Regions from separate parts of the Arthrobacter sp. P1_A5 genome, predicted to be linked through region 2. Evidence: riboswitches for the same ligand, from Rfam matches in the RefSeq annotation. Region 2 holds a riboswitch; each other region holds the start of a gene.
The links. Region 2 has a riboswitch for thiamine pyrophosphate ahead of thiO (glycine oxidase ThiO). Riboswitches for the same ligand answer to the same signal wherever they lie in the genome.
Positions count from the first base shown of each region.

Region 1: linked by a shared signal. The riboswitch ahead of AC1D1S_RS01810 (ECF transporter S component) and the one ahead of thiO (glycine oxidase ThiO) in region 2 are both predicted to bind thiamine pyrophosphate.
Region 3: linked by a shared signal. The riboswitch ahead of thiC (phosphomethylpyrimidine synthase ThiC) and the one ahead of thiO (glycine oxidase ThiO) in region 2 are both predicted to bind thiamine pyrophosphate.

Region 1 covers NZ_JBFTZL010000003.1:55,728-59,595, reverse strand. Annotated here, with positions in the region: gene AC1D1S_RS01830 (MrpF/PhaF family protein) at 1-225, shown strand, start outside; gene mnhG (monovalent cation/H(+) antiporter subunit G) at 257-604, shown strand; gene AC1D1S_RS01820 (DUF4235 domain-containing protein) at 696-959, opposite strand; gene AC1D1S_RS01815 (heme-degrading domain-containing protein) at 999-1,544, opposite strand; TPP riboswitch at 1,732-1,875, shown strand; gene AC1D1S_RS01810 (ECF transporter S component) at 1,942-2,589, shown strand; gene AC1D1S_RS01805 (ABC transporter ATP-binding protein) at 2,618-3,868, shown strand, end outside.
Region 2 covers NZ_JBFTZL010000138.1:3,406-7,273, forward strand. Annotated here, with positions in the region: gene AC1D1S_RS15840 (RNB domain-containing ribonuclease) at 1-35, opposite strand, end outside; gene AC1D1S_RS15845 (ferritin-like fold-containing protein) at 74-748, shown strand; gene thiE (thiamine phosphate synthase) at 786-1,484, opposite strand; TPP riboswitch at 1,511-1,631, shown strand; gene thiO (glycine oxidase ThiO) at 1,625-2,935, shown strand; gene thiS (sulfur carrier protein ThiS) at 2,932-3,168, shown strand; gene AC1D1S_RS15865 (thiazole synthase) at 3,174-3,868, shown strand, end outside.
Region 3 covers NZ_JBFTZL010000156.1:4,678-8,545, forward strand. Annotated here, with positions in the region: gene AC1D1S_RS16665 (VOC family protein) at 1-541, opposite strand, end outside; gene AC1D1S_RS16670 (amidohydrolase family protein) at 615-1,721, opposite strand; TPP riboswitch at 1,798-1,905, shown strand; gene thiC (phosphomethylpyrimidine synthase ThiC) at 1,900-3,750, shown strand; partial or broken gene AC1D1S_RS16680 (alpha/beta hydrolase) at 3,747-3,868, opposite strand, start outside.

The DNA.
Region 1 (3,868 bases), on a different contig from region 2:
GGGGCGATCGTCCGGATCGCGCGGGGGCCCTCGCTGCTGGACCGGGTTCTGGCCGCCGACGTGCTGCTGGCCATCTTCGGCGCGGCCCTGTGCATCGACATGGCCGCCAACCGGCACCTGAACAACCTGATGCTGCTCGTTGCGATTTCCCTGATCGGCTTCGTCGGCTCGGTCACCGTGGCCCGGTTCGTGGCCGACAGGCGGGAGGGCGTCCGTGAATCCTGACACAGTGATCGACGCCGTCTCCGCCGTGTTCATGGTGACCGGAGCCCTGATGTCCCTCGCGGCCGCCATCGGGCTGCTGCGCTTCCCGGACCTCATGAGCAGAATGCACGCGGCCACCAAACCGCAGGTCCTCGGCCTGTTCCTGCTGCTGGCGGCCCTCGGCCTGCAGATGCGCACCTGGTCGGTGTGGCCCGTCCTGCTGGTGGCCTGGCTCTTCCAGCTGCTCACCGTCCCCGTGTCCGCCCACATGGTGGGCCGGGCCGGCTACCGGACCAAGCACCTGCACCCGGAGCTGCTGAGCTCCGACGAACTCGAGGCGGTAGTCCAGAAGGCCGCCCAGCAGGCGGCCACGCACGGAGCGGACGGCGACGACCGCTGAGCCCCCGACTGGGCCCGGCGGACCCGGCCGGCACGTCGACGGACGCGGCCGGGGCCTTCGACTGCCGCGGCGGGCGCCGCGGCAGGTCGGGTCAGACGACGTCCTGGGTCTTGGCGAAGCGGGTGATCGCGCGCTGGGTGCCGCGGTTGGCGAGCACCTGGATGATGGCGCTGACCGATGCGGAGATCAGGGCGAACGTCAGGGCCGAGCGCAGGGTGGTGGGGACGTCGTCCTCCTGGCCCTTGGGCGGCTTGTTGCCCGTGGACTTTTCCCACAAGGTGTCCACCAGCTTGGTGCCGGCAAAGCCGGCCAGGAGGCTGACGCCGGTGCCGAGCAGCTTGATGAGGATGTTCATTCTTCGGTCTCCTTGGGACGGGAACGGTTTTCCCCTAGCCTAGCGTTCCGGGGTGAGGACCATCCGCAGGGCCTCGACCACGAGTTCGTGATCCGCCTTCTGGGGCAGGCCGGAGACGGTGACGACGGCGACGGCGCCCGTGCCGCGCACGTAAATGGGGAACGCCCCGCCGTGGGCGGCGAACTCCGACTGATCCCACCAGGCGTTGTCCTCGATCCTTCCGCCGGCGGCGCGGGCCCGGAGGCCAACCAGCAGGGACGGGACCTCGTACCGCATGGCGGTGCGCTTCTTGGCGTTGATCCAGCGCTCATTGTCCGGTGTGGCGCCGTCCAGTGCGGCGTGGAAGAGCACCTGCTGGCCTTTGGTGATGTCGACGGCGATGGGCAGCGAGCGTTGCCTGCCCAGCTCGACAAGGAGGAGCCCGAGGTCCAGGGCGTCATCCTTGCTGAACGACGCGAACTGGAGCGCCTCTATCTCGGCCAGCACGCGGCCGATGAGCGCCGCCAGGGAACCCTGCGGCTGCGGCTCGCTGGAGTCGGGATCGTATTCCCCGGAGGGATCTTGGGTGACCGGTGTGTGCGACAAAATATTCCAGCTTTCCGGTGGGTGACGAGGCCGCCCGCTGGCGGGTCCGGGGGTCCGGCACGACGACTCTACCAAGAAGGTTTTCCGGGCCGCCGGGACTGCCGCCGTCCGCTCCGCGATTGTGACGGCACACCACTGAAAACCCGGCCGTCCGGGTGTAAACTAAGCCAGCCCACAAGGGCGAAAATAATTACGACAGGGGAGCGCCGCCGTCGGGCATCGCCGGAACAATCCGGGGAAACCTTTGGTGGGCGCTGAGAGTGCGGACAGCCGCAGACCCTCGAACCTGATCCGGTTAGTACCGGCGCAAGGGAGTCGAGTTCTCAGGGTGCGCGGAGGGCGGCGGAAGCCGAGACCGGCCGGCGCACCCTCCCCTCCTGTTCCTCAGGAGGACGACATGACAGATATTTCAGCACAGCATGGTTCCGCCAGCCGTTCATCCGCCCGGCGCAACTACAGCTGGCGGGTGGTGGACATTGTGGTGGCCGCGTTGATCGCTGTTGCCGGCGGCGTCATTTTCTGGGCCTGGTCCCAGGGCGCGAACCTGATCTCGACTCCGGTCAACGCGGTCTACCCGCCGTTGAGCGGACTCTACGCCGGCGGCTGGATGATCCCGGCGGTGCTGGGCATGCTCATCATCCGCAAGCCGGGCGCCGCGCTCTTCTGCGAAACCGTCGCGGCCACCGGCGAGCTCATCATGGGTTCGCAGTACGGCACCACGGTGCTGATCTCCGGCATCCTGCAGGGCCTCGGCGCCGAACTGGTCTTCGCGGCCTTCCTCTACAAGAAGTTCAACCTGCCCGTCTCCGTGCTGGCCGGCGCCGGCGCGGGCCTCTTCTGCGGCCTGAACGATTCCTTCCTGCCGTGGGGCTGGAACATCGCCTACGAAGCCGGCGACAAGCTCGCCTACATCGTCTTCACCACGATCTCCGGCGCAGTGATTGCCGGCGGACTGGCCTGGCTCGCCACCCGCGGCCTGGCGAAGACCGGAGTGCTGGGCTCCTTTGCCTCCCGCAAGGCCGCCACGGAGCCCGTCTTTTCCTGAGCCCCGTCGCTGAATCCTGCAGAGAATCATGAGATCTTCACCGGGCGTCCGGCCGGCCGCCGTCACGGCCCGCGGCTGGGGCTGGCGGCATGCCGGACGGACCAGACCCGCGGTCAGCGGCCTTGACCTGGACATCCAGCCGGGGGAGCGCGTGCTCCTGCTGGGGCCCTCCGGCGCCGGCAAGTCGACGCTGCTCCACGCCCTGGCCGGCGTGCTGGGCGACGGCGCGTCCGGCGCCTCCGGTGACCCCGGTGACCCCGGCGACCCCGGCGACGCCGAGAACACAGACGAGACCGGCAGCCTCCTGATCGACGGCGCCGCGCCACGGGCGCAGCGCGGCCGCGCCGGGCTGGTGCAGCAGGACCCGGAAACGCAGGTGGTGCTCTCCCGCCTCGGCGACGACGTCGCCTTCGGGGCGGAGAACCTCGCCGTCCCGGCGGCGGAGATCTGGCCGCGCGTGCGCGAGGCCCTCGACGACGTCGGGCTGGGACAGCTGCCGCTGGACCACCCGACGGCGGCCCTCTCCGGCGGACAAAAGCAACGGCTGGCGCTCGCCGGGATCCTCGCGATGCGGCCAGGGCTGCTGCTGCTCGACGAGCCGACCGCCAACCTCGACCCCGCGGGCGTCCTGGAGGTCCGCGACGCCGTCGGCCGCTGCCTGGACAAGACTGGCGCCACGCTGGTGGTCGTGGAGCACCGGGTGGGGGTCTGGAAAGACCTGGTGGACAGGATCGTCGTGCTGCAGCCAGGGTCCGCCACGGACTCGGCGGTCTTGATTGACGGACCGCCGGACCGGGTCCTGGCCGAGGCGCGGGACATGCTCATCGGTGCGGGCGTCTGGGTGCCGGGCTACGTCCCGGCGACGCGGATGCGGACACCGGCGCGGGGCGCGGGACAGACTCTGCTCACGGCCGACGCGCTCGCGGTGTCCCGGGAACGGCCGCGGCGGACCGGGCTGCGCGACGGCTTCCGCACCATCGCGCCGCGTCCGGTCCAGTCCGGGCTCTCCGTCCGGGTCCGCGCCGGCGAGGCGCTGACCATCACCGGACAGAACGGCACGGGAAAGTCCACCCTGGCGCTGACGCTGGCCGGTCTCCTGCGGCCCGTCGCGGGAACAGTCTCGGCCACGGCGGAGCTGAGCAGTCCCGCCACCGGTCACTCCAGCGGTCGCTCCAGTGGCCGCGTACGCGGCGGCGCCGGACCCGATCCCTACCGGTGGAAGGCCCAGCAGCTGATCGCCAGGATCGGAACCGTCTTCCAGGAACCCGAGCACCAGTTC
Region 2 (3,868 bases):
TCGTGGACACTGGGGGTCAGGCGATGATGGGACACGAAAATCAGGGTAGCCCGATTTCCGCTATTAGTCTTGGATGATGAGCGCAACTGCGGACGATCCTGCCCTCTACAACAGCTTCCTTGCCGAACTGCTGGGAGTCTTGGCGTACGGCGAGCTTTCCGCCTTCGAGCGGCTGTCCTCGAGTGCCCGGTACTCGCCCACGCTGCATGACCGTGCGGTGCTGGGCAGGATGGCCGTGGTCGAGTTCCAGCATTACGAACTCGTCCGGACCCGGCTCGAGCACATGGGCCTGGATACGGAGGCCGCCATGCTGCCGTTCCAGCCCTCGGTGGACCACTTCCACGAACGCACGCGCCCGTCGGACTGGTACGAGGCCCTCATGAAGGCCTACGTGATCGACACGGTCGCCGCGGACTTTTACGGCGTCGTAGGCCGGTACGTCGACGCCGCGACCCGTAAGTTAATCGGACAGGTCCGCTCCACCGGTGAGTCCACGGCCGTGCTGCAGGCGCGCCTCAAGGCGGCCCTGGCCGATGACCCCCGGCTGGCGTCGCGCCTGGCGTTGTGGGCCAGGCGCCTGCTGGGGGAGGTACTGAACCACGCCCAGCGTGTCAGCGCTGAGCACGCGTTCCTCGGCGGACTGTCGGGGCTGGACGACGCCGGCGCCCGGGCGCTGGTCAACGGCCTGGCGGCCGAACTCGCAGCGAATCACGCGCGCCGGATGACGGAGCTGGGTCTCGCCGGATAGTTTCAGTGCCGGCCGGCATTACGGGCTGGGGACCTGCTTAGGATGCGGCGGCGTCCAACGCCGCCAGCAAGGCTCCGGCGGCGTGGGCCGGATCAGCGGCATCGGTAATCGCCCGGACCACGACGATCCGCCGGGCACCGGCATCGACTACCTGCTCCACGTTACTGAGGTCGATCCCGCCGATCGCAAACCACGGCAGCACGCTTTCGTTGACCCTGCCGGTTCCCTCCGCGTCCGCCCCGCCGATCGCCTGGGCGGCGTAGCGCACCAGATCGAGGCCGACGGCGGCGCGTCCGGGCTTGGTGGGCGTCGCCCACACGGGGCCCACACAGAAATAATCGAGCCCTCTGCGGCCGGGCGCGGCAGCGATGGCGGCGTCCACCTGCTTCGGGCTGTGGGTGGACAGGCCGATCACGGCATCCTTGCCGAGAAAGCCGCGGGCGGCGTCGAGCGAAATGTCCTTCTGGCCGACATGGAACACCGGAGCTCCGGACAGGGAGGCGATGTCCGCCCGGTCATTGACGGCCCACAGCCGCCCGTGGCGCTGCGCCGCGGTGTGCAGGACCTCCAGCAGTTCCAGCTCCTCGGAGGCCTCGAGCGACTTGTCGCGCAACTGGATGATGTCCACGCCGCCGGCGAAGGCGGCGTCCACGAAGTCCGCGAAGTCGCCGCGGTCCCTGCGGGCGTCGGTGCAGAGATAGAGGCGGGCGGTGGTGTGGAGAGGGTCCTGGCTCATGGGACCAGCCTAGTTCCTCTAAACTGGGCGCATACCGCGGGAGCCCGCAGCAGCCATATCGCCGCTGCCCGGCTGAGAGGGCGTCAGAGCCGACCGCTTGACCTGATCCGGCTAGTACCGGCGTAGGGAAGGAATTTTTCATGGGCACACGAGCAGGCCGTGCAGCCGGAGCCGCAAATGACGCCGCCGCCCAGGTTTGTGACACAGGGCCCGGTACCGCAGAGGGAATCATCGCGGGGGATACGAGTGCCGACGTGGCCGTGATCGGTGGCGGGGTGATCGGCCATGGCATCGCGTTCGAGGCCATGCGCTCGGGCCGATCCGTGGTCCTGATCGATGATGCTCCCGGCAGCGGAGCCAGCTGGGCCGCCGCCGGCATGCTGGCCCCCGTGAGTGAACTGCACTACCAGGAGGAACAGCTCCTGGAACTGATGCTTGAGGCCTCCCGGTTGTGGCCAGGATTCGCTGCGGCTCTCGACGCCGGTGCCGCCGGCGGGGATTCCCCGGCGGGTACCGGCTACTTAACGACGCCGACCCTGGCAGTGGGGGCCGACGCGGCCGACCGGCGCGCYCTCGCGGACTTGAGGGAAGTCCAGCAGGCAAGCGGCCTGGCCGTGGAGCCACTGACAGTGCGCGAGGCACGCACCCGGGAGCCCCTGCTGAGTCCCGGCATCTCGTGTGCCTTCGACATCCCGGCCGACCACCAGGTGGACCCCCGCCTGCTGATCACCCGGCTCGCCGGCGTACTCGGAGCGGAAGGCGGCAACTTCGTCCGGCGGCGCGCGGCGGGCCTGCTGTGGCAGGACGGACAGGTGGCGGGTGTGCGGTTGGCCGGCGGCGGTTCCGTGCGGGCTGCGGAGACCGTGGTGGCCAACGGGCTCGGCGCCGCCGCGCTCGAGGAGCTTCCGGCCGGGCTGGCGCTGCCGCTGCGGCCCGTCTACGGCGACATCCTCCGGCTTCGCGTGCCTCCGCATCTGCAGCCGCTGCTCACGGCCACCGTGCGGGGCATGGTGCGCGGCATCCCGGTGTACATCGTCCCCCGTCAGGACGGCACAGTGGTGATCGGGGCCACCCAGCGGGAGGATGGACCGTCGGATCCGCACGCGGTTTCCGCCGGCGGTATTTACCAGCTGCTGCGGGATGCCCAGCAGCTGGTGCCTGCGGTCGCCGAGCTGGAGCTTTTAGAAGCCACGGCGCGGGCGCGGCCCGGCACTCCGGACAATGCCCCGCTGCTGGGGCGGGTCGCACGAGCGGACGGCGGGGACGTCCCGGGACTCATCATCGCCACAGGATTCTTCCGGCACGGCGTCCTGCTGACCCCCGCCGCCGCCGCCGTGTGCCGGCAACTCATGGACTTCACGCCGGACCCGCGCTGGGGCGGGTTCCGCCCGGACCGTTTTTCCCGCATCCCGGTTACGTCCGGGGACAGCCCCAAGAAGGAAGCAGCATGAACATCCGACTTAACGGAACGGAGCAGAGCGTCGCCGACGGCGCCTCCGTCTCCACACTCGTCACCCAGCTTACGGGCCGGAGCATCGGCCCCGACGGCCGCGCCGCCGACGGGCGGAAGCTCGGTGTCGCCGTCGCCCGCAACGCCGAAGTGGTGCCGCGCAGCCAGTGGCACGCCACGGCGCTCGCCGACGGCGACGACGTCGAACTCGTCACGGCAGTCCAGGGAGGATGACCAGCATGAACGAGACGACATTCGCAGGAACACAGGCCGTCCCCATGACAGGTGCGGTGGCCGATCCGTTCGTGGTCGACGGCGTAAGGCTCGGCTCCCGCCTCATCATGGGAACCGGCGGTGCCCCGAGCCTGGACGGGCTCGGGGCGGCGCTGGTGGCGTCCGGGACGGAGCTGACCACGGTGGCGATGCGCCGCTATTCGCCAGCGGAGACGGGCTCGCTGTTCCAGCTGCTCGAGGACCATCAGATCCGGGTGCTGCCGAACACGGCAGGCTGCTTCACCGCCAAGGACGCCGTCCTCACCGCCGAACTGGCGCGGGAGGCCCTGGAAACGGACTGGGTCAAGCTCGAAGTCATTGCCGACGAGCACACACTGCTGCCGGACGCCGTCGAACTCGTGGACGCAACCGAACAGCTCGTGGCCCGAGGCTTCAAGGTCTTCGCCTACACGAACGACGACCCCGTGCTTGCCCTCCGGCTCGAAAACCTCGGCGCGACGGCCGTGATGCCGCTGGGCGCCCCGATCGGCACCGGACTGGGCATCCTGAACCCGCACAACATCGAGCTGATCGTCTCGCGCGCGTCCGTGCCCGTGGTGCTGGATGCCGGGATCGGCACGGCCTCGGACGCTGCCCTGGCGATGGAACTCGGCTGCGACGCTGTGCTGTTGGCTACGGCGGTGACCCGTGCGCAGAATCC
Region 3 (3,868 bases), on a different contig from region 2:
CGTGCCCGACGCCGGCGGCGGCCTGGCGCTGGCTGGCCACGGACTCCTCGGTCAGGTATTGCTGCAGGTAGCGCTGCGGCGGCAGGGCGAGACTGTCCATGACGACGTTCTTGCCCTCCCAGGACCACGCCGCCCGCGGCCGGTCCCAGTACAGCTCGATGCCGTTGCCTTCGGGGTCGTTGAAGTAGAACGCCTCGCTGACGAGGTGGTCCGCGCTGCCGGTGAAGGACTGGGGCTCGTACTGGGCCGCGGTGGCGATGGTGGCCGCCAGGGAGTGCTGGTCCTCGAAGAGGAGGGCGGTGTGGAAGAGCCCGGCCTCGCCGCGGGAAGGTAGAAACAGGTCCGGGGCAGGCGCCAGATGCACCAGCGGCTTCTGCTGGCGCCCAAGGTAGAGCCCGCCGTCCTGTTCGGCCACAGTCTCCAGGCCGAGGGCGCGCTGGTAGTAGTCGGTCATGAGCTTCATGTCGCCGACCTTGAGCATCACGGTGCCCATGGTGAGTTCGGCAGGAAGGAGGTCCTGGGTGCTGGCTTCTGCGATCATGGCAACGCTCCGTGGATTTGTTAGCCGCCGGCCTTCGGCGACTCTATAAAACTAAATTACTTGAAGCTTCAATTTATTCCTCATGGCCGCTTGGCTCCCGGTCTACCGGCAGCCCACGCAGCACGATATGCCGGATCCGGCGGAGCGTGGCCGGATTGCTCCGCGGATCTTCGGCCGTGACGAGGACATCAGCGCTTGCCCCTTCACCGATGGACTCCGCGCCGAGCCAGGTCCGCGCGGACCAGCTCGCGGCGTTGAGGGCGGCAGCGGCGGAAAGGCCGGCGGCGTGCAGGGCCTGGATCTCGTCCACGATCCTGCCATGGCTGATCACGCTGCCGGCGTCGGTACCGGCATAGATCGCCAGCCCGGCCTCGTGGGCTTCGAGGATCCGCTCCGCCCGGCGCTCCCACAGCGAGCGCATGTGGGCTGCGTAGCGGGGGAACTTGGCGGCCGCCCGGGCGGCGATGTCCGGGAACGTGGCGATGTTGATCAGGGTGGGCACGATCGGAACACCCTGTTCGAGGAAGCGCGGCAGGTGCCGCGGCAGCAGCCCGGTGGCGTGCTCGATGCAGTCGATCCCGGCGTCGAGCATGTCATCGAGGGTGTCTTCGGCGAAGCAGTGTGCGGTGACGCGGGCCCCCTCATCGTGGGCGGCCCGGACGGCGTCCTTGACCGTCCGGGCGGGAAAACTGGCGGCGAGATCGCCGGCGTCGCGGTCGATCCAGTCCCCCACGAGCTTGACCCAGCCGTCGCCCGCGCGGGCCTGCTTCCGCACGGCCTCGACGAGATCCTCCGGCTCGACCTCGACGGCCAGGCCCGGCAGGTAGCGCCGGGTCCTCGCGAGGTGCCGGCCCGAGCGGATGATTCGGGGAAGGTCCACGCGTTGCTGGAGCCAGCGTGTGTCGTGGACGGCGCCGGCGTCGCGGACCAGGAGCGTCCCGGCGTTGCGGTCCGCCAGGGCCTGGGATTCCGCGGTGTCCTCGGTAACGTCCCCGCCCGGGCCCAGGCCGATGTGGCAGTGTGCGTCCACGAGGCCGGGCATGACCCAGCCGTCCAGCACGAGCTCCGGCGCGGCCGCGGGCCGGCGAAAGGTCAGCCGGCCATCTACCGACCACAACCCGTAGCGGACCTGGTCCGCCGCCGTGAGGATGGGCCCGCTGAACTCGATGATGCTGGTCATGGCCTAAAGCCTAGCCCTCTGGCTCCGCCGTCCGCGTCACACTCGACGGCCGGCCGGAGGTGCGTGGTAGCTTCGTCTACGACCACACGGGTGCCCCTGCAGGGGCTGAGATCGGGCTGACGCAGCCCGCGACCGTTGAACCTGTCCGGGTAATGCCGGCGAAGGAAGTGAGTATTCCGTGAACTCCCAAGTGACACAGCACAGCCCTGCCCACAATGAGTCAGCCCCCACTGGGCCAGCCCAGCACGGGTCTGRCGCAAGCCAGCCTCTGGCCCCCACACAGTCGCTGAAGTCCCACTCGCTGGCCTTCAGCACGGACCCGGAGCACGGCATCCGCGTGCCGGTGACCGAGATCGCCCTGGAACCCTCCCCGGGCGGCGTCCGGAACCCGCCGTTCCGGGTCTACCGCACTGCCGGCCCGGGCAGCGATCCGGTCCGCGGGCTGGAGCCGTTCCGCACCCCCTGGATTGAGGACAGGGCGGACACCGAACCCTACGCCGGCCGCGAACGCGAGCTGCTCGACGACGGCAAATCGGCGGTGCGCCGCGGTGCCGCGTCGYCCGAGTGGCGGGGCGGCCGGCCGGTGCCGCGCCGGGCCGTTGAGGGCAGGACCGTCACGCAGATGCGCTACGCCCGGGACGGTGTCATCACCCAGGAAATGCGGTTCGTCGCGCTGCGCGAGAACTGCGATGTGGAGCTGGTGCGCAGCGAGGTGGCCGCGGGCCGCGCGATCATTCCCAACAACGTCAACCATCCCGAATCCGAGCCGATGATCATCGGCAAGGCGTTCCTGGTGAAAATCAACGCCAATATCGGGAACTCCGCCGTGACCAGCTCCATCGCCGAGGAGGTCGACAAACTCCAGTGGGCCACGCAGTGGGGCGCGGACACCGTCATGGACCTCTCCACCGGGGACGACATCCACACCACGCGCGAGTGGATCATCCGCAACTCCCCCGTCCCCATCGGAACGGTCCCGATCTACCAGGCACTGGAGAAGGTCAACGGTGAGGCGAACGCCCTGACCTGGGAGATCTTCCGGGACACCGTGATCGAACAGTGCGAGCAGGGCGTGGACTACATGACCATCCACGCCGGCGTGCTGCTGCGGTATGTGCCGCTGACGGCCAACCGGGTCACCGGCATCGTGTCCCGCGGCGGTTCCATCATGGCCGGCTGGTGCCTGGCGCACCARCYGGAYAACTTCCTSTACACCCACTTCGACGAGCTGTGCGAGATCTTCGCYCGCTACGACGTCGCCTTTTCCCTGGGCGACGGGCTGCGGCCCGGCGCGACGGCGGATGCCAACGACGCGGCACAGTTCGCCGAYCTGGACACCCTGGCCGAGCTCACGCAGCGGGCCTGGGACTTCGACGTGCAGGTCATGGTGGAGGGCCCCGGGCACGTGCCCTTCCACCTCGTCCGGGAAAACGTGGAGCGCCAGCAGGAACTCTGCAAGGGCGCCCCGTTTTACACACTCGGGCCGCTCGTCACGGACATAYCACCGGGCTATGACCACATCACCTCGGCGATCGGCGCCACCGAGATCGCCCGCTATGGCACCGCGATGCTCTGCTACGTCACGCCCAAGGAACACCTCGGGCTGCCGAACAAGGACGATGTGAAGACGGGCGTGATCACTTACAAGATCGCGGCCCATGCCGCGGACCTCGCCAAGGGCCACCCCGGCGCGCACGAACGCGACGATGCCCTGTCCAAGGCAAGGTTCGAGTTCCGCTGGCGGGACCAGTTCGCGCTGTCCCTGGACCCGGTCACGGCCGAGGCTTTCCACGATGAGACGCTTCCCGCGGAGCCGGCCAAGACAGCCCACTTCTGCTCGATGTGCGGTCCGAAGTTCTGCTCCATGCGGATCAGCCAGGACATCCGGGACGAATACGGTTCAGCTGATTCGCAGGCGGCCCTGGCGCAGATGGCGGCCGGAATGCGGGCGAAGAGCAACGAGTTCCGCGCCTCGGGCGGCAAGGTCTACCTGCCGCAGCCCTCGGTGGGAGGACGCGCAGCTTCCTAGGAGGCCCGGGCGTGCTGGTGCCGGCTGACTTCGGCGATGTAGGAGCGGATGGCCCGGTCCCCTTCGGCTGAATCCTGGGGCCGGTGCCCTCCTGGTGCCGTGCGGTGCAGGGCGCCGG